DNA from 3 places in the Streptomyces sp. NPDC002138 genome. Region 1 is predicted to be linked to each of the others. Evidence: riboswitches for the same ligand, from Rfam matches in the RefSeq annotation. Region 1 holds a riboswitch; each other region holds the start of a gene.
What was found. Region 1 has a riboswitch for cobalamin ahead of metE (5-methyltetrahydropteroyltriglutamate--homocysteine S-methyltransferase). Riboswitches for the same ligand answer to the same signal wherever they lie in the genome.
Positions count from the first base shown of each region.

Region 2: linked by a shared signal. The riboswitch ahead of ABT084_RS07590 (ABC transporter substrate-binding protein) and the one ahead of metE (5-methyltetrahydropteroyltriglutamate--homocysteine S-methyltransferase) in region 1 are both predicted to bind cobalamin.
Region 3: linked by a shared signal. The riboswitch ahead of ABT084_RS15605 (ribonucleoside-diphosphate reductase subunit alpha) and the one ahead of metE (5-methyltetrahydropteroyltriglutamate--homocysteine S-methyltransferase) in region 1 are both predicted to bind cobalamin.

Region 1 covers NZ_JBEOXE010000085.1:6,004-13,211, forward strand. Annotated here, with positions in the region: gene ABT084_RS33835 (acyl-CoA dehydrogenase family protein) at 1-1,164, shown strand, start outside; gene ABT084_RS33840 (hypothetical protein) at 1,386-2,090, opposite strand; cobalamin riboswitch at 2,303-2,521, shown strand; gene metE (5-methyltetrahydropteroyltriglutamate--homocysteine S-methyltransferase) at 2,754-5,072, shown strand; gene ABT084_RS33850 (oxygenase MpaB family protein) at 5,273-6,316, shown strand; gene ABT084_RS33855 (serine/threonine-protein kinase) at 6,298-7,208, shown strand, end outside.
Region 2 covers NZ_JBEOXE010000008.1:114,777-121,984, forward strand. Annotated here, with positions in the region: gene ABT084_RS07585 (FecCD family ABC transporter permease) at 1-684, opposite strand, end outside; gene ABT084_RS07590 (ABC transporter substrate-binding protein) at 681-1,694, opposite strand; cobalamin riboswitch at 1,731-1,869, opposite strand; tRNA gene ABT084_RS07595 (tRNA-Trp) at 2,107-2,179, opposite strand; gene ABT084_RS37960 (ankyrin repeat domain-containing protein) at 2,238-2,639, opposite strand; partial or broken gene ABT084_RS37965 (hypothetical protein) at 2,667-3,134, opposite strand; gene ABT084_RS07605 (NADP-dependent oxidoreductase) at 3,204-4,130, opposite strand; gene ABT084_RS07610 (DUF4352 domain-containing protein) at 4,387-4,965, shown strand; gene ABT084_RS07615 (glycoside hydrolase family 18 protein) at 5,113-6,447, shown strand; gene ABT084_RS07620 (serpin family protein) at 6,534-7,208, shown strand, end outside.
Region 3 covers NZ_JBEOXE010000020.1:49,388-56,595, forward strand. Annotated here, with positions in the region: gene ABT084_RS15585 (carbon starvation CstA family protein) at 1-931, shown strand, start outside; gene ABT084_RS15590 (CstA-like transporter-associated (seleno)protein) at 928-1,125, shown strand; gene ABT084_RS15595 (Uma2 family endonuclease) at 1,177-1,752, opposite strand; gene ABT084_RS15600 (GNAT family N-acetyltransferase) at 1,840-2,337, shown strand; cobalamin riboswitch at 2,389-2,520, shown strand; gene ABT084_RS15605 (ribonucleoside-diphosphate reductase subunit alpha) at 2,686-5,088, shown strand; gene ABT084_RS15610 (ribonucleotide-diphosphate reductase subunit beta) at 5,088-6,104, shown strand; gene ABT084_RS15615 (hypothetical protein) at 6,123-6,332, opposite strand; gene ABT084_RS15620 (helix-turn-helix domain-containing protein) at 6,414-7,208, shown strand, end outside.

The DNA.
Region 1 (7,208 bases):
CAGCAGTTGCGCACCGAGCTGCGCGCCTACTTCGCCGAGCTGGTCCTGGCGGACGTCTACGGGCGCTACGAGGACGCCGCCGCGCAGAAGCGCTTCTACCGGGAGACGATCCGGCGCCTCGGCGCGGACGGCTGGCTCGGGGTCGGCTGGCCGAAGGAGTACGGCGGGCGCGGCATGTCGCCCATGGACCAGTTCATCTTCTTCGACGAGGCCGCGCAGGCCGTGGTCCCGCTGCCGCTGATGGCCCTCAACACCGTCGGGCCGACCATCATGCAGTTCGGCACGGACGAGCAGAAGGCGTACTTCCTCCCCAAGATCCTCGCCGGCGAGATCGACTTCGCCATCGGCTACAGCGAACCGGACGCGGGCACCGACCTCGCCGCGCTCAAGTGCAAGGCCGTCCGCGAGGGCGACGAGGAGAGCGGCACGTACGTCGTCAACGGCCAGAAGATCTGGACCACCAACGGGGACACCGCCGACTGGGTGTGGCTCGCCGTGCGCACCGACCCCGACGCACCGGCGCACAAGGGCATCACGATGCTCCTGGTGCCGACCGACGACCCCGGCTACTCCTGCACCCTCATCAACACCCTTGCCTCGCACGACACCACCGCCAGCTACTACGAGGACATCCGTGTCCCCGCGAACCGCCGGGTCGGCCAGGAGAACAAGGGCTGGCGCCTGATCACCAACCAGCTCAACCACGAACGCGTCACCCTCGCCGCACACGGCACCATGGCCATCCGCGCCCTGCACGACGTACAGCGCTGGGCCGCCGACACCAAACTCGCCGACGGCCGCCGGGTCATCGACCTCGGCTGGGTGCGCGGCCGCCTCGCACGCACGCACGCCCGTCTGGACGCGATGAAGCTGCTCAACTGGCAGATGGTGAACGCCGTCCAGGGCGGCACGCTCTCCCCGCAGGACGCCTCCGCCGTCAAGGTCTACGGCTCCGAGGCCCGCCGCGACGCCTACGCCTGGCTGATGGAGATCGTCGGCGCGGCGGGCGCCCTGAAGGACGGCTCCGCGGGCGCCGTGCTCCACGGCGAGCTGGAACGCGGCTACCGCAGCGCGGTCATCTTCACCTTCGGCGGCGGCAACAACGAGATCCAGCGCGAGATCATCTCCTGGATCGGCCTCGGCATGCCCCGCGTCCGCCGCTGAGCACCCGCGGACGCCGCTGGCCGACGGGCGACGGCCGCGATCCGGCCCGCACCGATGTGCACGGCGGCCGGTGGACACCCGTCGGCCAGGATTCCCGCCCGAGGGCGCTTCGACGGTGCTCTGCTCGGCGGTTTACGCGGCATTCGCCCGTCGTGACGTCATGGACGGATCCTAGCGCTCACCGAGGTCTCGCGTTCCGGTCGATTCGATCAGGCCCGAGGTCACGCCATGCGGGCGCTCAAGGTGCGTACCACCTCGGTCAGGACCTTCTGGCGCCAGTTCTCTTCCGTCTCCGGGTACTTGCCCACGCCGTCCGCGGTCGACGAGCCGCTCACCTCGAACTGGTACGGGCCCTGATGGCAGACCATCGTGGAGGTCGTGCCCTTCGTGTAGCAGCCCGCCGCACCCAGCGAGTTCTTGAGGTCCTGGAACTTCTTGGTGTCCTGGCCGGCCCGCTTCGCCTCGTCGTCCCGGTCCTCGGCGTAGGCGTTCGCCACGAGGGCCGGATCGGCCACCGTCTTGAAGACGATGCGGATGTTGCTGTTGTGCTTGCCCTTGTACTTCGCCGGCAGCCCGAATTCGGTCCTGCAGCCGCCCGCCGGTACGTCACCCGTCGTGCCCGGGTCCGGCTTGCCGAGCGGGTTGAAGTTGAGGACGGTCACCTTGATCGGATCGCGCTGGAAGTCCTTCGCCTGCGGCAGGATCGCGCGGATCTCGTCGTCGCCCAGCACCTCGCACGCGTTGGGCCACTGAGCGACGGGGAGCGAGCCTCCCTGTACGGGCCTGGCGTCGAGCCGCGGCCCGGACGGCTTCGCCGACTCGAACTTCAGCGCCGGCGGCTCACTGCTGCAACCGGCCAGCACGACCGCGGCGGACGCGACGGCCACGGCGGCCAGGACGGAACGGCTCGGATTCATTGTCGGCACGTCCAACTTCCCTCTGCAGACACGGGGGATCCCCCACCTCGGGACCATTCTGGACGTGCGTGCCGCGCCGCCCGTGCCGATCCCGGGATGTTCCCTGTGATCTTCCCGACAGCAAGCCCGCCCCGGCTCAGTCATGTCCGCCATCGGCGAACCGTCTCATCCGGGCGTCCGGAATGTGGCCAACTCCTCCCCTCGGTACGGGCGGACACCTAAGGTGATCCCCAGCAGCTGGTTCGCCTCCGTCCGCCAGGCGGGATGCGTCGTAAGAGGGAACCCGGTGGGAATCCGGGACTGCCCCGCAGCGGTGAGCGGGAACGACCGCCGTCATACGCACTGGGCCCGTACGGGCCTGGGAAGCGACGGCCACTAGGTGTCTGCCCCCGGCAGACGTGCCCGTGAGTCCGAAGACCTGCCCGTTGCCCGCGCACGCACAGCCGTGCGCGGATTCCTGGTGACCTCGTGGGCGGGTCGGTCGGGGGCACCCCGGGCTCGCCCCGGGGCAAGGCGGACGGTCGTACCGGTACCCCGTGCACGGAGCGCGCGGGGGCGAGGGCGCGACGTACCGTCCGGTCCGCCGCCCTTCGCGCCCCACGTCCGGTCATCGGGACTCATGGAGACGTACTCGCGAAGGAGAGTTCCGTGACAACCGATTCCACCACCGAGATGGCCACCGATTCCGCAACCGCAGCCGTATGCGCCACTGTTCACGGCTACCCCCGGCAGGGGCAGAACCGGGAACTGAAGAAGGCCGTCGAGGGCTACTGGAAGGGCCGGGTCGACGCCGACGCACTGCGCGAGACCGCCGCGACCCTGCGCCGGACGAACTGGCGGCAGCTGGCCGGGGCGGGCATCACCGAGGTCCCCACCGGTGACTTCTCGTACTACGACCACGTCCTCGACACCAGCGTGATGGTCGGCGCGGTCCCGGACCGCCACCGCGCCGCCGTCGAAGCGGACCCGCTGGACGGCTACTTCGCCATGGCCCGCGGCACCCAGGACGTGGCGCCGCTGGAGATGACCAAGTGGTTCGACACCAACTACCACTACCTGGTACCGGAGCTGGGCCCCGACACCGTCTTCACCGCCGACTCCGGCAAGCAGGTCGCCGAGCTGAAGGAGGCCCTGGCCCTCGGTCTCGCGGCCCGCCCCGTGCTGGTCGGACCGGTCACCTACCTCCTGCTGGCCAAGCCCGCCCCCGGGGTGCCCGACGACTTCCAGCCCCTCACCCTGCTCGACCGGCTGCTGCCCGTCTACGCCGAAGTCCTCGCCGACCTCCGCGCGGCCGGCGCCGCATGGGTCCAGCTCGACGAGCCCGCCCTGGTCCAGGACCGCACCCCCGCCGACCTCGGCGCCGCCGCCCGCGCCTACCGCGAGCTGGGCGGCCTCGCCCCACGTCCCAAGCTGCTCGTCGCCTCGTACTTCGACCGGCTCGGCGAGGCCCTGCCGGTCCTGGCCAAGGCGCCGGTCGAGGGTCTGGCCCTGGACTTCACCGACCGGGCCGCGGGCAACCTCGCCGACCTCGCCGCCGTCGGCGGCCTGCCCGGGAAGCGGCTGGTCGCGGGGGTCGTCAACGGCCGCAACATCTGGATCAACGACCACGAGAAGTCCCTCGCCACCCTCGGCACCCTGCTCGGCCTCGCGGGCCGCGTCGACGTGGCGGCTTCCTGCTCGCTGCTGCACGTCCCGCTGGACGTCACCGCCGAGCGCGACATCGACCCGCAGGTCCGGCGCTGGCTGGCCTTCGCCCGCCAGAAGACCGCCGAGATCACCACCCTCGCCCGCGGCCTCGCCCAGGGCACGCACGCCATCGGCGCCGAACTCGCCGCGAACCGCGCCGACCTCGCCTCCCGGGCGCACTCGCCGATCACCCGCGACCCCGCCGTCCGCGCCCGCACCGCGGCCGTCACCGACGCCGACGGGCGCCGCTCGCAGCCCTACGACCGGCGGGCCGCCGCCCAGCGGGCCCACCTCGGGCTGCCTCCGCTGCCCACGACGACCATCGGCTCCTTCCCGCAGACCACCGAACTGCGCACCGCCCGCGCCGACCTGCGCGCCGGACGGCTCGACGAAGCCGGGTACGAGCGCCGCATCGAGGCGGAGATCCGCGAGGTGATCGCCTTCCAGGAGAAGGCGGGCATCGACGTCCTCGTGCACGGCGAACCCGAACGCAACGACATGGTCCAGTACTTCGCCGAGCGCCTCACCGGCTACCTGGCCACCCAGCACGGCTGGGTCCAGTCCTACGGCACGCGCTACGTCCGGCCGCCGGTGCTGGCCGGGGACATCACCCGTCCCGAGCCGATGACCGTGCGCTGGACGACGTACGCGCAGGCGCAGACGGCGAAGCCGGTCAAGGGGATGCTGACCGGCCCGGTGACCATGCTCGCCTGGTCCTTCGTCCGCGACGACCAGCCCCTCGGGGACACGGCCCGCCAGGTCGCGCTCGCCCTGCGCGACGAGGTGAACGACCTGGAGGCGGCGGGAACTTCCGTCATCCAGGTCGACGAACCCGCCTTGCGGGAAACCCTGCCCCTGCGCGCGGCGGACCACGCCGCATACCTCGCCTGGGCCACCGAGGCCTTCCGCCTCAGCACCAGCGGTGTCCGTCCGGACACCCAGATCCACACCCACATGTGCTACGCGGAGTTCGGCGACATCGTGGCGGCCATCGAGGACCTCGACGCCGACGTCATCAGCCTGGAAGCGGCCCGCTCGCACATGCGGGTCGCCGACGAACTCGCCGGTACGGGGTACCCGCGCGAGGTCGGCCCCGGCGTCTGGGACATCCACTCCCCGCGCGTCCCCTCCGCCGACGAGGCCGCCGCGCTGCTGCGCAAGGGGCTGGAGGCCATCCCGGCCGCACGCCTGTGGGTCAATCCGGACTGCGGGCTCAAGACCCGGGGGTGGCCCGAGACGAAGGCCTCCCTGGAGCACCTCGTCGAGGCCGCGCACCGGGTGCGGGCGGAGACCGCGACGGCCTGACCAGGCGCCGCGCGCTCGGTGATCGGCCGGTCACCGAGCGTCGCGGGGTGCCGAGGCGGGCCGAGGGGTGCCGCCTGCTCAGCGCCGGGCGGGGACGGGTCCGAGCGGCCCGTCCCCGCCGCGGCGGCGCGCCCGGCGGCGCGGCCTGCCCAACCCACCGCCCGGTCGGTACGCTCGACACCGGGCGACGGGAGGCCACGATGGGCGCAGTGCCGTACGGGGACGAGGGCGGACCCCGGGGCGTGGACTACGGCGCTCCCCGGGACGGGCACGCGAGGCGGGACGTGAACGGGCCCGCGAGCAAGCCCGCGAGCGGGTTCGAGGGCGCCGATCCCGGGCTGTACGGCCCCCGGTCCGTGACCTGGCAGTGCCACGGCGACCCGATCATGTGGATCGCCGGAGTCCGGGCGCTCTACCTCCAGGCCCTCCACCCGCGCGCCGTCCGCGGGGTGATGGCCAACTCCGACTTCCGGCAGGACGCCTGGGGGCGGCTGCTGCGCACCGCCGACTTCGTCGGCACCATCACCTACGGCACCACCGAGTCCGCCGAGCGGGCCGGAGCGCGCGTCCGCAAGATCCACCGGATGCTGTCCGCGACCGACCCCACCACCGGCGAGGGCTTCCCGGTGGACGATCCCGAGCTGCTCCTGTGGGTGCACTGCGCCCAGATCGACTCCTTCCTGCACATACTGCGGCGCTCCGGCGTCCCCCTCACCCCCGCTCAGGCCGACCGCTACGTCGACGAGAACCGGACCAACGCCCGCCTCGTCGGTCTCGACCCCGCCGAGGTGCCCGCCACCGCCGCCGGCCTCGCCGCGTACTTCGAGCGGATCCGGCCCCGCCTGGCCGCCGGAGCGGACGCCCGCGCCGTCGACGACTTCCTGCACAGCCCGCCCGTCCACCCGCTGCTCGTGCCTGGCCGAAACCTGCTGTGGCGGCCGCTCGCCGAACTGGCCTACGGTTCCCTCCCGGCCTACGCGCACCGGCTGTACGGGCGCCCCGCACCCGCCCCGCGCACCGTCACCCGGCGCCTGCGCCTCACCGGCCTCGCCCTGCGCAGCATTCCCGCAGGTCTGCGCTGGCAGCTGCCTCCAGGTCACATCTTGAGAGCGATGCGCCGCATGGGCCCCGGGAGCCGCCCCTCGACGCACGCACTGCGCTCTCCAGCGGCCATACTGGACCGGCCGGGGAGGGTGGAGCACGACAACGGGGGCGGCAGTAGGACATGGCTGAGTCCAGACTGATCCAGGGCCGGTACAGGTCGCTCGATCTGATCGGTCGCGGTGGCATGGGCGAGGTGTGGCGCGCCCGCGACGAATCACTCGGCCGACATGTCGCCGTGAAATGCCTCAAACCACTCGGCGCCGAGCAGGACGCCCACTTCACGCAGGTACTGCGCGAGCGCTTCCGGCGCGAGGCGCGCGTCGCCGCCTCGCTCCAGCACCGGGGCGTCACCGTCGTCCACGACTTCGGCGACGACAGCGCCACGGGCGGGCCCCTCTACCTCGTCATGGAGCTGCTCGAAGGGAGCAATCTCAGCCAGCTCCTGGAGGAGAACCAGGCGCGCCCGCTGCCCGTCGACGACGTCGTCGACATCGCGGAACAGCTCGCCGCGGCCCTCGGCTACACCCATGACCAGGGCGTCGTGCACCGCGACCTCAAGCCCGCCAACATCATGCGGCTCACCGACGGCACGGTGAAGATCTGCGACTTCGGCATCGCCCGGCTCGCCGCCGACATCGGTTTCACCGCCAAGCTCACCGGCGGTGGCATGGCCATGGGCACGCCGCACTACATGTCGCCCGAGCAGATCGCGGGCGGCGAGGTCGACCACCGCAGCGACCTCTACTCCCTCGGCTGCGTCCTGTACGAAATCGCCACCGGGGCGCCGCCCTTCGACCTCGGCGACTCCTGGTCCGTCCTGGTCGGGCACCGCGACACCGCGCCGGTGCCGCCGCGCGAGCACCGCCCCGAGCTCCCCGTCCACTTCGAGCAGGTGGTCCTGGACCTGCTGGCCAAGCGGCCCGAGGACCGGCCCGTCGACGCCCGCGCGCTGCACCGCCGCCTCGTCGAGGCCCGCCGCGGCCCCGGCGCCGCGGCCACCGCCGCCGGGGCGCTGCCCGCGTGGGCGCTCGG
Region 2 (7,208 bases), on a different contig from region 1:
CTCCCCCGCGAGCAGCAGGTCCAGCGGGCGTGCGAGGCCGAGCAGCAGCCCGGTCCCGACGGCCAGGACGGCGGCGGGCAGGGCCAGTTCGTCCCAGCGGGCCCCGCCGAGCCCGCCGAGCGTCCAGAAGAGGATGGAGCGGACCTGCTCGGCCCGCGCGGACAGGACCAGCACCAGGCTGGTCAGCGCGGACAGGACGTACTGGACCGCGACCCCGGCGAGGATCAGCCGCCCGGTGGTCATGGTGCCGCCGCGCCGGGCCAGGGCGTACACCGTCACCAGGGCGCCCAGCGATCCGGCGAAGGCGGCCAGGGGCAGGGTGACGCTCGTCGCGACGCCCGCGCCGACACCGAGCACGGTGACGGCCACGGCGCCCGCCGAGGCCCCGGAGGACGCGCCGAGCAGGAACGGATCGGCCAGTTGGTTGCGTACGAGGGCTTGCAGCACCGCGCCCGTCACGGCGAGCCCGGCCCCGACGACCGCGGCGAGCAGCACGCGCGGCATCCGCACCTCCCACACGATGGAGGCGAAGGCACCCGGGCGCGGGCCGTCCAGGACGATGTCCAGCACCTGGCCGGGGGCGATCCGCACCGGCCCCAGGGCCAGGCCCGCCACCGCGCCCGCGGCGAGCGCCGCGGTGAGCAGGGTGAGGACGAGCGGGGTCCGGCGGCGGTCCGCCCTCACGCGGCGTCGGGGTGCAGCTGGCGGGCGAGGGACTCGACGGCGTCGGCGACGCGGACCCCGAGGACGGCCGAGGACAGCGGCAGGACGACGAACCGCCGGTCCCTGATCGCGGGAACCCGGGCGAGCGCCGGGTCGTTCAACAGACGCTGCTTCTTGGCTTCGACGCCCGTCCCGCCGTAGTCGTAGATCAGCACGGTCTCCGGCTTGCGTTCGATGACCTTCTCCCAGGACACGTCGCCGAAGGTGTCCTTGAGGTCGGCGAACACGTTCGTCCCGCCCGCCAGCGAGACGATCTCGTTGCCGATGCCGTTGCCGCCCGAGGTGAAGGCCGCGGTCTCGCCGGAGTCGTAGACGAAGACGGCCGGACGGGGCTTGTCCTTGACGCGTGCGGTGACGGCGTCGATGCGGCGCTGCTCGTCCTCGATCAGCCGCGCACCGCGGTCGGGCACTCCGAAGGTGCGGGCGACCTCGGTGATCTCGGTCTTCAACTGGTCGATCCGGACCGGTCCGGGGGTGCAGTACTCCACGCTGAGGCGGGTGTTGATGCCGCTCTTGCGCAGCCCCTCGCGGTCGCGGCCCTGGGACGCGTCGAAGGCGCTGGAGTACCCGCCGTAGACGAAGTCGGGGTTGGCGCCGAGCAGCAGTTCCTTCGACGGGTACTCCTTGGCCAGCACCTTGATCTTGTCGTAGGCCGGCCGGTAGGCGGGCAGGACGGCGTCGTCGATGTAGGCGGTGCCCGCCATCCGGTCCCCGAGGCCGAGGGCGAGCAGTACCTCGGTGGCGTGCTGGTTCATGCTGACGGCGCGCCGGGGCGGGGCCTGGTACGTCGTGGTCACACCGCAGTTGGTCACGGTGTACGGGAATCCCGCGCCCCCGGCGTCGGCCGCCGGCCGGGCGGCGGCGTCCCGGGCGGGCTCGTCCGGGGTGGCGCCGCAGGAGGTCAGCGATAGCAGCAGGGGCAGGGAAGCGAGCGGGGCGAGCGCGCGCAGGGCGGCACGGAAACGCGGCATGGCGAAGCCTCTCCGGGGGATCCTCGTCCCCTGGTCGAAGTGAAGAGGCGGCGCGTCAGTGTCTGACTCCCGGGACCCGCGAGGGGAAACCGGTCACAGTGGCGGGACCGTACCGGTTTCACACCGGTTTCCTGGTTCGCGCCGCCTGGGGTAACCCGGACAAGTGTGCCAGATCGGCCGTGCCGGGCTCGCGGGGCGTGCCCGGCGGGCGTTGTCAGTGGGGGCGCCTACCGTGAACTCCGTTCCCATTCGCGCTCGCTGGCTGCGGCGCTACTCGGGTGCCGCCCGTCGGACCCCCCGGGGACAGCGACCGACGGGCGGATTCCGCGCGTACACGCGAAAACCCAGGGGGAGATGACTCCCACCTGGGTTTTCGACGGACCGTTCGCCGGGCGTCCGGCGGACTCTCTTGCAGGGGCGGCAGGACTCGAACCTACGACATTTGGTTTTGGAGACCAACGCTCTACCAACTGAGCTACGCCCCTCCGCTGTCACCAGTCTGGCATGCGGCGGACGGATGATCCAATCACTTCCAGCATGTGGTCACCCGATGAGATCAGCTGCCGCGTGCGCACCGCGTTCCCACAACCAGTCCGTCACCTCGCGGGCGCCGCCGGTGTCCTGGGAGCGCGCGATGTCCAGCGGGGTCATGCCGTCGTAGCCGATCCAGTCGAGGTCGGCGCCCCGGGCGAGCAGGTAGCGGGCCGTCTCCGGGCGACCGCCGTGGCAGGCGCCCCAGAAGGCGCTCGTGATCTCGTCCGGGCCGGGCGGGCGGGGCGCCGTGAGGAACTCCTCGACCCGGTCGAGGAGTCCGAGGGCGGCCGCGTCCTGGAAGTCGGCGCGGGCGCCGTGTTCCAGGAGGCGCCGGGCGGCCCGCCACTGACCGAAGGCGCGCGCGTCGGCGAGCGGGGTGCCGCCGCCGATGACCCCGCCCGTGGCATCCACCGCGGCACCGCAGGCGACGAGGGCGTCGACGGCGGCGACGTCGTCGTTACTGGCGGCCCAGTGCAGCGGGGTCTCCTCGTGCGCCCCGACGAACCGGGCCGCCGGTCGGCGCCCGCCTCGACGAGCAGCCGGATGACGTCGGGGCCGGCCGGGTGGTGGCCCGGCCAGTCCGTGGCGATGTGCAGCAGGCTCCGCCCGCCCGCGGCCCCGCCGGCCTTGACGATGGTTTCGCGGGCCAGAGCGGGATGCGCGGCCAGGAGTTCCCGCAGCCGCGGCAGGTCCCCGGAGCGGATGGCGGCCGTGACGGCCACCGCGATCGGGTCCTCGGAATCCATCGGGCCTGCCTTCCGCCGCGCGCCGCCGCCGTGCCGGGACCAGGCTAGCGAGTCGCCCGCCGGTCACACGAGCAGAGAACGGCCCGCCCGGGGCCCCGGTTCCGTCCACCCGGGCCGGACCGCGGCCAGGACCGGCGGACCGACGGACCGACGGGCGCACGGACCAGCGGGCGCACAGACCAGCCGGCGCACGGACAGACGTACCAGCCGGTCAGGCCGGTCAGGCCGGTCAGGGCACGAGGACGATGCGCCCGCGCAGGCCGCGTGCGGCCAGGGACTCGTGGGCCGCGGCGGCTTCCGCGAACGGCATCGTCCGGGCCACCCGCAGGGTGAGACCGCCGACGTCCGCGAGCGCGGTCAGCTCGGCGAGCCGCGCCGCGTCGCTGTGCACCCGGATCTGCGAGACCCGGATCCCGCGCTCCGCTCCCGGACCCGCGCCGAGAACGCTGACGAACGCACCGCCGTCCCGCACCGCACCGATCACCGACCCGCCCAGGGCGGCCGCGTCGATCAGCCCGTCGACTCCGCCGGGAACGGCCGCGCGGATCGCGGCAGTGGGGTTCTCGGAGCGCGCGACGAAGACGTCGGCCCCGAACTCGCGCACCAGCTCCTCGTCCTGCGGCGCGGCGACGGCGACGGCCCGCAGACCGCGCGCGACCGCCAGTTCCACGAGGTAGCCGCCCACGGCGCCCGCCGCACCGGTGATCGCCACCGTGGCGCCGTCGGCCGCGCCGAGCAGGTCCAGGGCCTGCCAGGCGGTGAGTCCGTTCAGCGGGAGGGTCGCCGCCTCGACCGGACGTGCGCGGCGGGGCGCGGCGGCGACCGCCGTGGCGGGCAGGACGACGTACTCGGCGTGCGTGCCCGCCTGGGTGTCCGGCCAGTCCGACAGGCCGATCACGGCGTCGCCGACCGCGAAGCCACTGACACCGGCGCCCAGGGCGTCGATGGTGCCCGCGACATCGAGACCGGGAATGTAGTAGTCCCGTACTGGGACGCGCGAGGCCAGGGCGCCGGACCGGATCAAGGCGTCGGCGGGGTTCAACGCGGCCGCCGCGACCCGGATGCGGATCTGACCGTCCCCCGGCTCGGGGACCGGCACTTCGGCGACGCGGAGCACCTCGGGGCCACCGTATTCGGACACGATGACAGCACGCATCTTGACGTCTTCTCTCTGAAGGTGGCCTGACCGGGCCGGTCCCGGAAGGCTGTCCCTGGAACCTGTCCGACCGGCTTCTCATTCCGTCGGAGCGGCATGAGAACCCGTCATCTCGGCACCGCGACGCCGGACCGGCTCATTCCGGGCCGGGGCCCCGCCCCCGCCCCCGCCGGTGGCGGGGCGGCGCCCGGAGGGGGATGGTGGGAGGAGCCCCGCGCGTGCGGGGGGCGTCCTGTGTGCCCCGGGAGGTGGAGGCATGCGTCGTCTCTGGGCTCCGCTGGCCACGCTCGTTCTCGTCGTACCCGCCGTCCTCGGCGCGGGAAGCGGCACCGCAGACCACACCGCAGACCGCACCGGAGGTGGCACCGCGGCCGGAACGCCCACCGCGCCGGCCGCGCCGGCCGAGCGGCGGTACGTCGCCGGGCCCACCGGAGAGACCATCTCCCTGCGCGGCGACCTGCCCGGCGAACTGCTCGACGTCACCCTCCTCGCCGTGGCCGATCCGGCGGCCCCGCGCGACGCCGCCGCCACGCCGGCCCCGGACGGGCGGCTGGTCGCGGTCGAGTTCCGCCTGGAGAACACCGGTACGGCCGCCTACGCCGACGCCCCGCGCAGCGGCTCGTACCTCCTGGACACCGGCGGGGAGCGGTACTCCGGCGTGGCCGTGGCGACGACGGCCGGGGCGGGCTTCCCGGACGGGCGCTCGCTGGCGCCCGGCGCTTCCTCCACCGGCTGGGTCACCTTCCAGCTGCCGGAGGACGCCCGTCCCACGGCCGTGCAGTTCGCGCTGAACAGCGGGTCGGCCGACGACATCGGCCAGTGGAACCTCTCCTGAACGGACCCTGCGGCCGGAGCCCCTGCCTGCCCGCCGCCCTCCCGCCGCCCCCTTGACCCCGCTGGTCCAGACCAATACCTTCCGGATGCACAGCACGCGCACAGCACGGCTCAGGAGCACCACTCCCCGCATCCGCAAAGGAAGCCCATGCGCCGCAGCACGCTCGGCAGGCTGGCCGTCGCCGCCTGTTCCTTCTCCCTGCTGGCGGCCTTCGCGCCCGCCGTCGGCGCCGCCACCGCCCGTTCCGACGGCGACCTCGGCCCCGGACGCGCGTACCACCGCGTCGGCTACTTCACCCAATGGGGCGTCTACGGCCGCGACTTCCAGGTCAAGAACCTCGAAACCAGCGGCGCCGCCGCCAAGCTCACCCACATCAACTACGCCTTCGGCAACATCGGCGCGGACGGCAAGTGCTTCACCGGCAACGTCCCCGGCGAAGCCGACGCCTGGGCCGACTACGCCCGGCCGCTCGACGCCGCGGGCTCCGTCGACGGGGTGGCCGACACCTGGGACCAGCCGCTCGCCGGAAACTTCAACCAGCTGCGCGAACTGAAGGCCGAACACCCCGGCCTCAAGGCACAGATATCGCTGGGTGGTTGGAGCTGGTCCACGCACTTCTCGGACGCGGCCCGCACCCCCGCCTCGCGCAAGGCCCTCGTCCAGTCCTGCATCGACCTCTACATCAAGGGCAATCTGCCGCAGGACGGGACCCGCGGCGGCGCCGGTTCGGCCGCGGGTCTCTTCGACGGCATCGACCTCGACTGGGAGTGGCCCGGTTCCCCCGGGGACACCGACACCACCTACCGGCCGGAGGACAAGCGCAACTTCACGGCCCTGGTGCAGGAGTTCCGCAGCCAGCTGGACGCCTACGGCCGGACCCAGAAGAAGAAGTACCAGCTGACGGCCTTCGTCCCGACCGCCCCCGCCAAGATCGACGCGGGCTTCGACGTCCGCAGGATCATGCGGGACCTGGACTTCGTCACGCTCCAGGGCTACGACTTCCACGTCTCCGGCGAGAAGACCACCGCCCAGCAGTCGGCCCTGTACGCGCGGGACGACTTCAGCGTCGACGGGACGGTGGACGCCTGGCTGCGGCGCGGGGCGCCGGCGGGCAAGCTCGTGATGGGCATGCCGTTCTACGGTCAGGGGTGGACCGGGGTCACGGGCGGCGGGACCGGCATGGGCCGCCCCGCGACGGGCCCGGCCCCCGCGACCTGGTCCCCGGGTTACGAGGACTACAAGGCGCTGAAGAAGCTCGCCGATTCGGGGGCGTACACGCTCCACCGGGACCGGCGGGCGGGCAGTGCCTGGCTGTTCGACGGGACGACCCTGTGGACGTACGACGACCCGCAGGTGCTGCGCGGGAAGACGGCGTACATCCGCGAACACGGCCTGGGCGGGGCGATGTTCTGGTCGCTGGACGGGGACACCGCGGACGGCGAGCTGATGACGGCCGTGGACCAGGGTCTGCGCGGCCACTGACCCCGGGCGCCCCCGCGCCGTCCCGCGCTCGCGCCGGCGCGGGGGCCACCCGGGCCACGCACCTTCCACGCGGGGAGAATCGGCCCATGGAAGATGCGCTCATGGACAACACGACGGTACGCGCGGTCAACCGGCTCACCGAACGCTGGGCCGCGGTGGTGCGCCCCGAGGCGCGGGGCACGGTGTTCACCGCCGCCGGGGTCTGGCCGCTGCTGGCCCTGCTCGCGGACGGCGCGGACGGACCCGCCCGCGAGGAGCTGGCGCAGGCCCTCGGCATACCCGCCGGGGACGCGGCCGTGACGGCTCGCGAAATGCTGGAGGCGCTCGGCCCGATCCGCGGCCTCGAAGCGGCGGTCGGCCTGTGGACCCGGGCCGGGCTGCCCCTGGAGGAGGGGTGGCTCTCCCGGCTGCCGCAGGGCGCTCGCGGGGTGCTCACGGGAGATCCGGGCACCGATGGTCCGGTGCTCGACGGGTGGGCGTCGGAGCACACCGCCGGGCTGATCGAGCGGATGCCGGCGACCGTCACGCCCGAGGTGCTGCTGGTCCTCGCCTCCGCGCTCGCCCTGCGGGTGACCTGGGCCCGGCCGTTCGAGCCGTTGCCGATGACCGTGGGCGAAGGCCCGTGGTCCGGGCGGACGTTGCTCGGCCTGTACCGGCACACCTCCCTGCTGGACCAGGTCGGGGTGGCGCAGTCGGCCGCCGGCGCCGTCACGCTGCTGGAGGTGGAGGGCACCGACGCCATCGACGTCCACCTGGTGCTC
Region 3 (7,208 bases), on a different contig from region 1:
GGCCATCAGCGGCCTCGGCTTCTCGATCACTCCGGAGGCGCTGACCCAGGCGGCCAAGGACATCGGCGAGACCAGCCTGCTCTCCCGCACCGGCGGCGCGCCGACCTTCGCACTCGGAATGTCGGAGATCTTCTCGTCGGTCGTGGGCGGCACCGCGATGAAGGCGTTCTGGTACCACTTCGCCATCATGTTCGAGGCCCTCTTCATCCTGACCACGGTCGACGCGGGCACCCGGGTCGGCCGGTTCATGCTCCAGGACACCCTGGGCAACGTGCACAAGTCCTTCAAGGACATCAGCTGGAAGCCGGGCGTCTGGTTCGCGAGCGCGATCGTCGTCGGCGGCTGGGGCTACTTCCTGTGGGTCGGCGTGAAGGACCCGCTGGGCGGCATCAACCAGCTCTTCCCGCTCTTCGGCATCGCGAACCAGCTGCTCGCCGCCGTCGCGCTCGCCGTCTGCACCACGCTGCTGGTGAAGTCGGGGCGGCTCAAGTGGGCCTGGGTGACGGCTGTTCCGCTGGCCTGGGACGTGGCCGTGACGCTCACCGCCAGCTACCAGAAGATCTTCTCCGACGACGCGACGATCGGCTTCTTCGCCCAGCGCGACAAGTACCTGGACGGAATCGACGCGGGCAAGGTGCTCAAGCCCGCGAAGACCATGGACCAGATGCACACCGTGGTCACCAACGCCACGGTCGACGGGGTCCTCTCCGCCCTCTTCGCGCTCCTGATCGTCATCGTCCTGCTGGACGCGGTCCGGACCTGCCTGAAGGCCGTCCGCGACCCGGGGAGCACCGTGCTCTCCGAGGTCCCGTGGACCGAGTCGAAGATCGTCGCTCCGGCCGGTCTGATCCCGACGGCCGCGGAGAAGGCGGAGCTGGCCGCCGCCGGCCTGGACTCCGGCGGCGGCCGGGTCAAGGAACCGGTGGCGTGAGCACCGTCCGGGCGGCGCTGGGGCGGATCCGGTTCTACGTCCGCGAGTTCTCGGGCGAGAGCGCCTACGACCGGTACGTCGCCCACGCGCGCTCCCACGACCCGGCCGCCGAGGTCCCCACCCGCCGGGACTTCGAGCGGGCCCGCACCGACTCCCGCGAGGCGGACCCCCGCGAGGGCTTCCGCTGCTGCTGAGAGGTGCCCGCGGGGCCCCCGTCCACCCAGGACGGGGGCCCCGCGGCGCGCTCAGCGCACCCAGTCCTTGAGGGGCTCGGTGTGGAGGGTGATGCTGACGGGGTCGGGGAGCTCGACGTCCTTACCGAAGGGCAGGGTGCGCACGGTCACGTACCGCTGCCCGTCGGGCTCACTGTGCACCGAGATCTCGCACTTGTCCCGATCGATCAGCAGGTAGACCGGGATGCCTGTAGCCGCGTAGGCACGGGGCTTCTCCACCCGGTCGCGCCGGTCGGTGTCAGAGTCCCACGAGGTCACCTCGACAACCATGAGCACCGGATCCGGGTCCACCCACTCGCCCTGCCCGGCGAACGCTCCCGAGGAAGCCAGCACCGCATCCGGAATCGCCCGGCCGGCCCGGTACTCCTCCGCTTTGATCCCCTGTCCCGGATGCAGCCAGAGTTCGGGGCGGTGCTGCATGCAGATCCGCGTGAGCCACTGAATGATCATCCCGTGGTCGCCGTCCGGCAACCCCTTGCTCCTCAGCTTCCCGTCGATGAACTCCAGCCTCAGCCCCTCCATCCGGTTGCGAGCCATCAGCGCGAGTTCCTCGAACTCCTTGGTCAGCATGTGGGGCCGGCCGGTCATCACGTCATGGCCTCGCTCGCCTTCCTCGACGGTGCTCCTTCCGACGATAGCGCCGTGCACCGACACCCGTGCTCCACACTCGACGCCATGGACATCACCATCCGGGCGGCGCTGCCCGCCGAATACGAAGAGCTGGGCGAGATCACGGCGCGGGCCTACCTGGACGACGGGCTGCTCGACCCGGAGGCCAACGGCTTCTACCTGACCGTGCTGCGCGATGTGGCGGGGCGGGCCGCCGACGCCGAGGTGCTCGTGGCCACCCACGACGGGCAGTTGCTCGGTGGAGTGGCCTTCGCCGCACCCGGCAGCCGGCTGGCCGAAATCGCCGGTCCCCACGAGGCCGAATTCCGGATGCTGGCGGTCTCCCCCGCGGCGCGGGGCCGCGGGGCCGGGGAGGCCCTCGTACGCGCCTGCATGGACCGCGCACGGGCCCTGGAGGGGGTCACCCACCTGGTCCTGTCCACGAAAGCGGCCATGCTGGGGGCCCACAGGATCTACGGGCGCCTGGGCTTCACCCGGACGCCGGAGCGGGACTGGGCACCGGTCCCGGCGGTCCCCTTGCTCACGTACCGCGTGGAGTTGTAGCCACGCCGACACAACATGTGGTGGGTCGCGCAACGAGCGGCCCCCACATGTATGCTCATGCTCGCTGTCGCCGCAGGGGAATCCGGTGCGAATCCGGAACTGTCCCGCAACGGTATGAACTGCACCCAACCACCCATTGGTGCCGCCGCAAGTCCGAGGACCTGCCGACAGTGCGCCCGGACCGACCGGTCCGGACGCCGAGACGTCCGGGCCTCGCGGTTGGGCCGGTGGACGCCATGTGGTGACGCGTGACTGCCCTGCCCGGGTCCGCACGTCCAGACGCCCTCATGGCAGCCTCCCCGCCCCGCCTCCGAGCCATCCGGAGCCGAGCGAGGGAGAGCCCCCCACGTGACCATCGCGCCTGCCGCACCGCGCGCCGAGTCCGCCCAGCCCGAGGCCACCGAGGGTCCTGGCGCCGCGCTGCTGCGCACCCTCACCGACCTCACCGCCGACCTGGCCGACACCGACCCCGGCCGGGTCGCCGCCGCCGCGCTGCGGGGCCGCAGCGCCGTCGCCGACGAGGCCGAACTGCGCGGGCTGGCCACCGAGGCGGCCGCGGGTCTGATCTCGGAGGACCCCGCGTACTCCCGGCTGGCCGCGCGTCTGCTGACGCTGACGATCGCCGACGAGGCCGCGGGCCAGGGGGCCACCTCCTTCTCGGCGTCCGTCGCGGTCGGTCACCGCGAGGGCCTGATCGCCGACCGCACCGCCGAGTTCGTCGAGGCGCACGCCGCCCGGCTGAACGCGCTGGTCGAGCACGCCACCACCGAGGGCGCCGACGACCGCTTCGGCTTCTTCGGTCTGCGCACCCTGCACAGCCGTTACCTGCTGCGCCACCCGATCACCCGCCAGGTCATCGAGACCCCGCAGCACTTCATGCTGCGCGTGGCCTGCGGCCTCGCCGAGTCTGGTCCCCATGGTGAGATCGGCGGCGTCCAGGCCGTCGAGGAAGTGGCCTCGCTCTACCGGCTGATGAGCCGCCTCGACTACCTGCCGTCCTCCCCCACGCTCTTCAACTCCGGCACCCGGCACCCGCAGATGTCCTCGTGCTACCTGCTGGACTCCCCGCTCGACGAGCTGGACTCGATCTACGACCGCTACCACCAGGTCGCGCGCCTGTCGAAGCACGCGGGCGGCATCGGCCTCTCGTACTCCCGCATCCGCGCCCGCGGTTCCCTGATCCGCGGCACCAACGGGCACTCCAACGGCATCGTGCCGTTCCTCAAGACCCTCGACGCCTCGGTCGCCGCCGTGAACCAGGGCGGCCGCCGCAAGGGCGCCGCCGCGGTCTACCTGGAGACCTGGCACGCGGACATCGAGGAGTTCCTCGAGCTGCGCGACAACACCGGTGAGGACCAGCGCCGTACGCACAACCTGAACCTCGCCCACTGGGTGCCGGACGAGTTCATGCGCCGCGTGAACGCCGACGCCGACTGGTCGCTGTTCTCCCCGGCCGACGTGCCCGAGCTGGTCGACCTGTGGGGCGACGAGTTCGACGCCGCCTACCACAAGGCCGAGGCCGCGGGCCTGGCCCGCAAGACCATGCCCGCGCGCGACCTGTACGGCCGGATGATGCGCACCCTCGCGCAGACCGGCCAGGGCTGGATGACGTTCAAGGACGCCTCCAACCGCACGGCGAACCAGACCGCCGAGCCGGGCACCGTCGTCCACTCCTCGAACCTGTGCACCGAGATCATCGAGGTCACCAACGACGGCGAGACCGCCGTCTGCAACCTGGGCTCGGTCAACCTGGGCGCGTTCGTCCTCACCGAGACCGGTGAGATCGACTGGGAGCGGCTGGACGAGACCGTCCGCACGGCCGTCACCTTCCTCGACCGCGTCGTGGACATCAACTTCTACCCGACCGAGCAGGCCGGCCGCTCCAACGCCCGCTGGCGTCCGGTGGGTCTGGGCGCGATGGGCCTCCAGGACGTCTTCTTCAAGCTGAAGCTGCCGTTCGACTCCCCCGAGGCGAAGGCGCTGTCCACCAAGCTCTCCGAGCGCATCATGCTGGCCGCGTACGAGGCCTCCTGCGACCTCGCCGAGCGCAGCGGCCCGCTCCCGGCCTGGGAGCAGACCCGGACGGCCCGCGGTGTCCTGCACCCGGACCACTACGACGTCGAGCCGAACTGGCCCGAGCGCTGGGACGCCCTGCGCGCCCGCGTCGCGAAGTCCGGCATGCGCAACTCGCTGCTGCTGGCCATCGCGCCGACGGCGACGATCGCCTCCATCGCCGGCGTGTACGAGTGCATCGAGCCGCAGGTCTCCAACCTCTTCAAGCGCGAGACCCTCAGCGGTGAGTTCCTCCAGGTCAACGCCTACCTGGTGGCCGAGCTGAAGAAGCTCGGCGTCTGGGACGCGCAGACCCGCGAGGCGCTGCGCGACGCCAGCGGTTCGGTGCAGGGCTTCGGCTGGATCCCGGCCGAGGTGCGCGCGCTGTACCGCACGGCGTGGGAGATCCCGCAGCGCGGTCTGATCGACATGGCGGCGGCCCGTACGCCGTACCTCGACCAGTCGCAGTCGCTGAACCTGTTCCTGGAGACGCCGACCATCGGGAAGCTCTCCTCGATGTACGCGTACGCCTGGAAGCAGGGCCTGAAGACCACGTACTACCTGCGCTCGCGCCCCGCGACGAAGATCGCCCGGGCCGCGCAGGCCGCCACTCCGGTGGCGCTCCCGCAGGCCGACGCCGACGCCGAGGCGCTCGCCTGCTCCCTTGAGAACCCCGAGTCCTGCGAGGCCTGCCAGTAATGAGCTCCACCCCTGAGAAGAACCTGCTCGACCCGGGCTTCGAACTGACCCTGCGTCCCATGCGCTACCCGGACTTCTACGAGCGCTACCGGGACGCGATCAAGAACACCTGGACCGTCGAGGAGGTCGACCTCCACTCGGACGTCGCCGACCTGGCGAAGCTGACCCCGGGTGAGCAGCACATGATCGGCCGGCTCGTCGCGTTCTTCGCGACGGGTGACTCGATCGTCTCGAACAACCTCGTGCTGACCCTGTACAAGCACATCAACTCGCCCGAGGCGCGCCTGTACCTCTCGCGCCAGCTGTTCGAGGAGGCCGTGCACGTCCAGTTCTACTTGACGCTGCTCGACACCTACCTCCCCGACCCGGACGACCGCGCCGCGGCCTTCGACGCGGTCGAGGAGATCCCCTCGATCCGCGAGAAGGCGCAGTTCTGCTTCAAGTGGATCAACGAGGTCGAGAAGCTGGAGCGGCTGGAGACGCAGGCCGACCGCCGTCGCTTCCTGCTGAACCTGATCTGCTTCGCGGCGTGCATCGAGGGCCTGTTCTTCTACGGCGCCTTCGCCTACGTCTACTGGTTCCGCTCGCGCGGTCTGCTGCACGGCCTGGCGACCGGCACCAACTGGGTGTTCCGCGACGAGACCATGCACATGAACTTCGCCTTCGAGGTCGTGGACACGGTCCGCAAGGAGGAGCCGGAGCTGTTCGACGACGAGCTCCAGCAGCAGGTCGTCGACATGCTGAAGGAAGCGGTCGAGGCGGAGCTGCAGTTCGGCCGCGACCTGTGCGGTGACGGCCTGCCGGGCATGAACACCGAGTCGATGCGCGAGTACCTGGAGTGCGTCGCGGACCAGCGCCTGGTCCGCCTCGGCTTCGCCCCGGTCTACGGCTCGCAGAACCCGTTCTCCTTCATGGAGCTGCAGGGTGTCCAGGAGCTGACGAACTTCTTCGAGCGCCGCCCGTCGGCGTACCAGGTCGCGGTGGAGGGCACCGTCGACCTGGACGAGGACTTCTAGGGGTTCCGGACCCCTGGGTCAGGCAGCCGTCCGGTAGGACGAGGAGCCGGGATGCGACACACGGTCGCGTCCCGGCTCTTCGCGTTCGGCGGCCCCGGCCCGCGCCGCGGCCGCGGCCGCGCTGAGCTGGCGGTCCGTGCGGCGTTCCCGGGCCAGGCCGAGCAGGGCGGGGGCGAGCAGGAGGGCTGCGACGGCGAGGACGGTCAGGTAGTTCAGGAACGTGTTCATGGCTCCACTCTCGCCAGATCGACGGACACCGGACAGTGGCAGGACTGTCATGGAACAGCGAATTACTGCCACACTGGTGGCATGCTGAACAACGTGGCCGTGGCGCTCGTCAACGGAGTCGCCCCCTTCGAGCTGGGCGTCTTCTGCGAGGTCTTCGGGACGGACCGCAGCGAGCAGGGGCTGCCGGTGTACGACTTCGCCGTGTGCGCGGCCGAGGAGGGGCCCCTCGGGTCGGGCGGCGGCGCCTTCGCGATCGTGCCCGCGCACGGCATCGAGCGGCTGGAGGAGGCCGACCTGATCTGCGTGCCCGCCGACCGGGAGGCGCCCGTGCGCGACTACCCGGAGCCGCTGCTGGACGCGCTGCGCCGGGCCGTGGACCGGGGCTCCCGGGTGCTCAGCGTGTGCAGCGGGGCCTTCGTGCTGGGGGCGGCCGGGCTGCTGGACGGGCGGAGCTGCACCACGCACTGGATGCACGCCGAGGCCCTGCGCCGCCGCTTCCCGCGCGCACGGGTGGACCCCGATGTGCTGTACGTCGACCAGGGCCCGGTGATCACGGCCGCGGGCACCGCTTCGGGGATCGACGCCTGCCTGCACCTGGTCCGCGAGGAGCACGGCGCCGAGGTGGCCAACGCCATCGCCCGCCGGATGGTCGTACCGCCCCACCGGGACGGCGGGCAGGCGCAGTTCATCCAGCGGCCGCTGCCGCGCACGGCGTGCGACACCGTCGGCGAGGTGATCGCCTGGATGGCCCGGCACCTGGACGGCGAGATCACGGTGGAACATCTCGCGGAGCGCGCGCACATGTCACCGCGCACCTTCGCGCGCCGGTTCCAGCAGGAGACGGGCACCACCCCCTACCAGTGGGTCCTGCGCCAG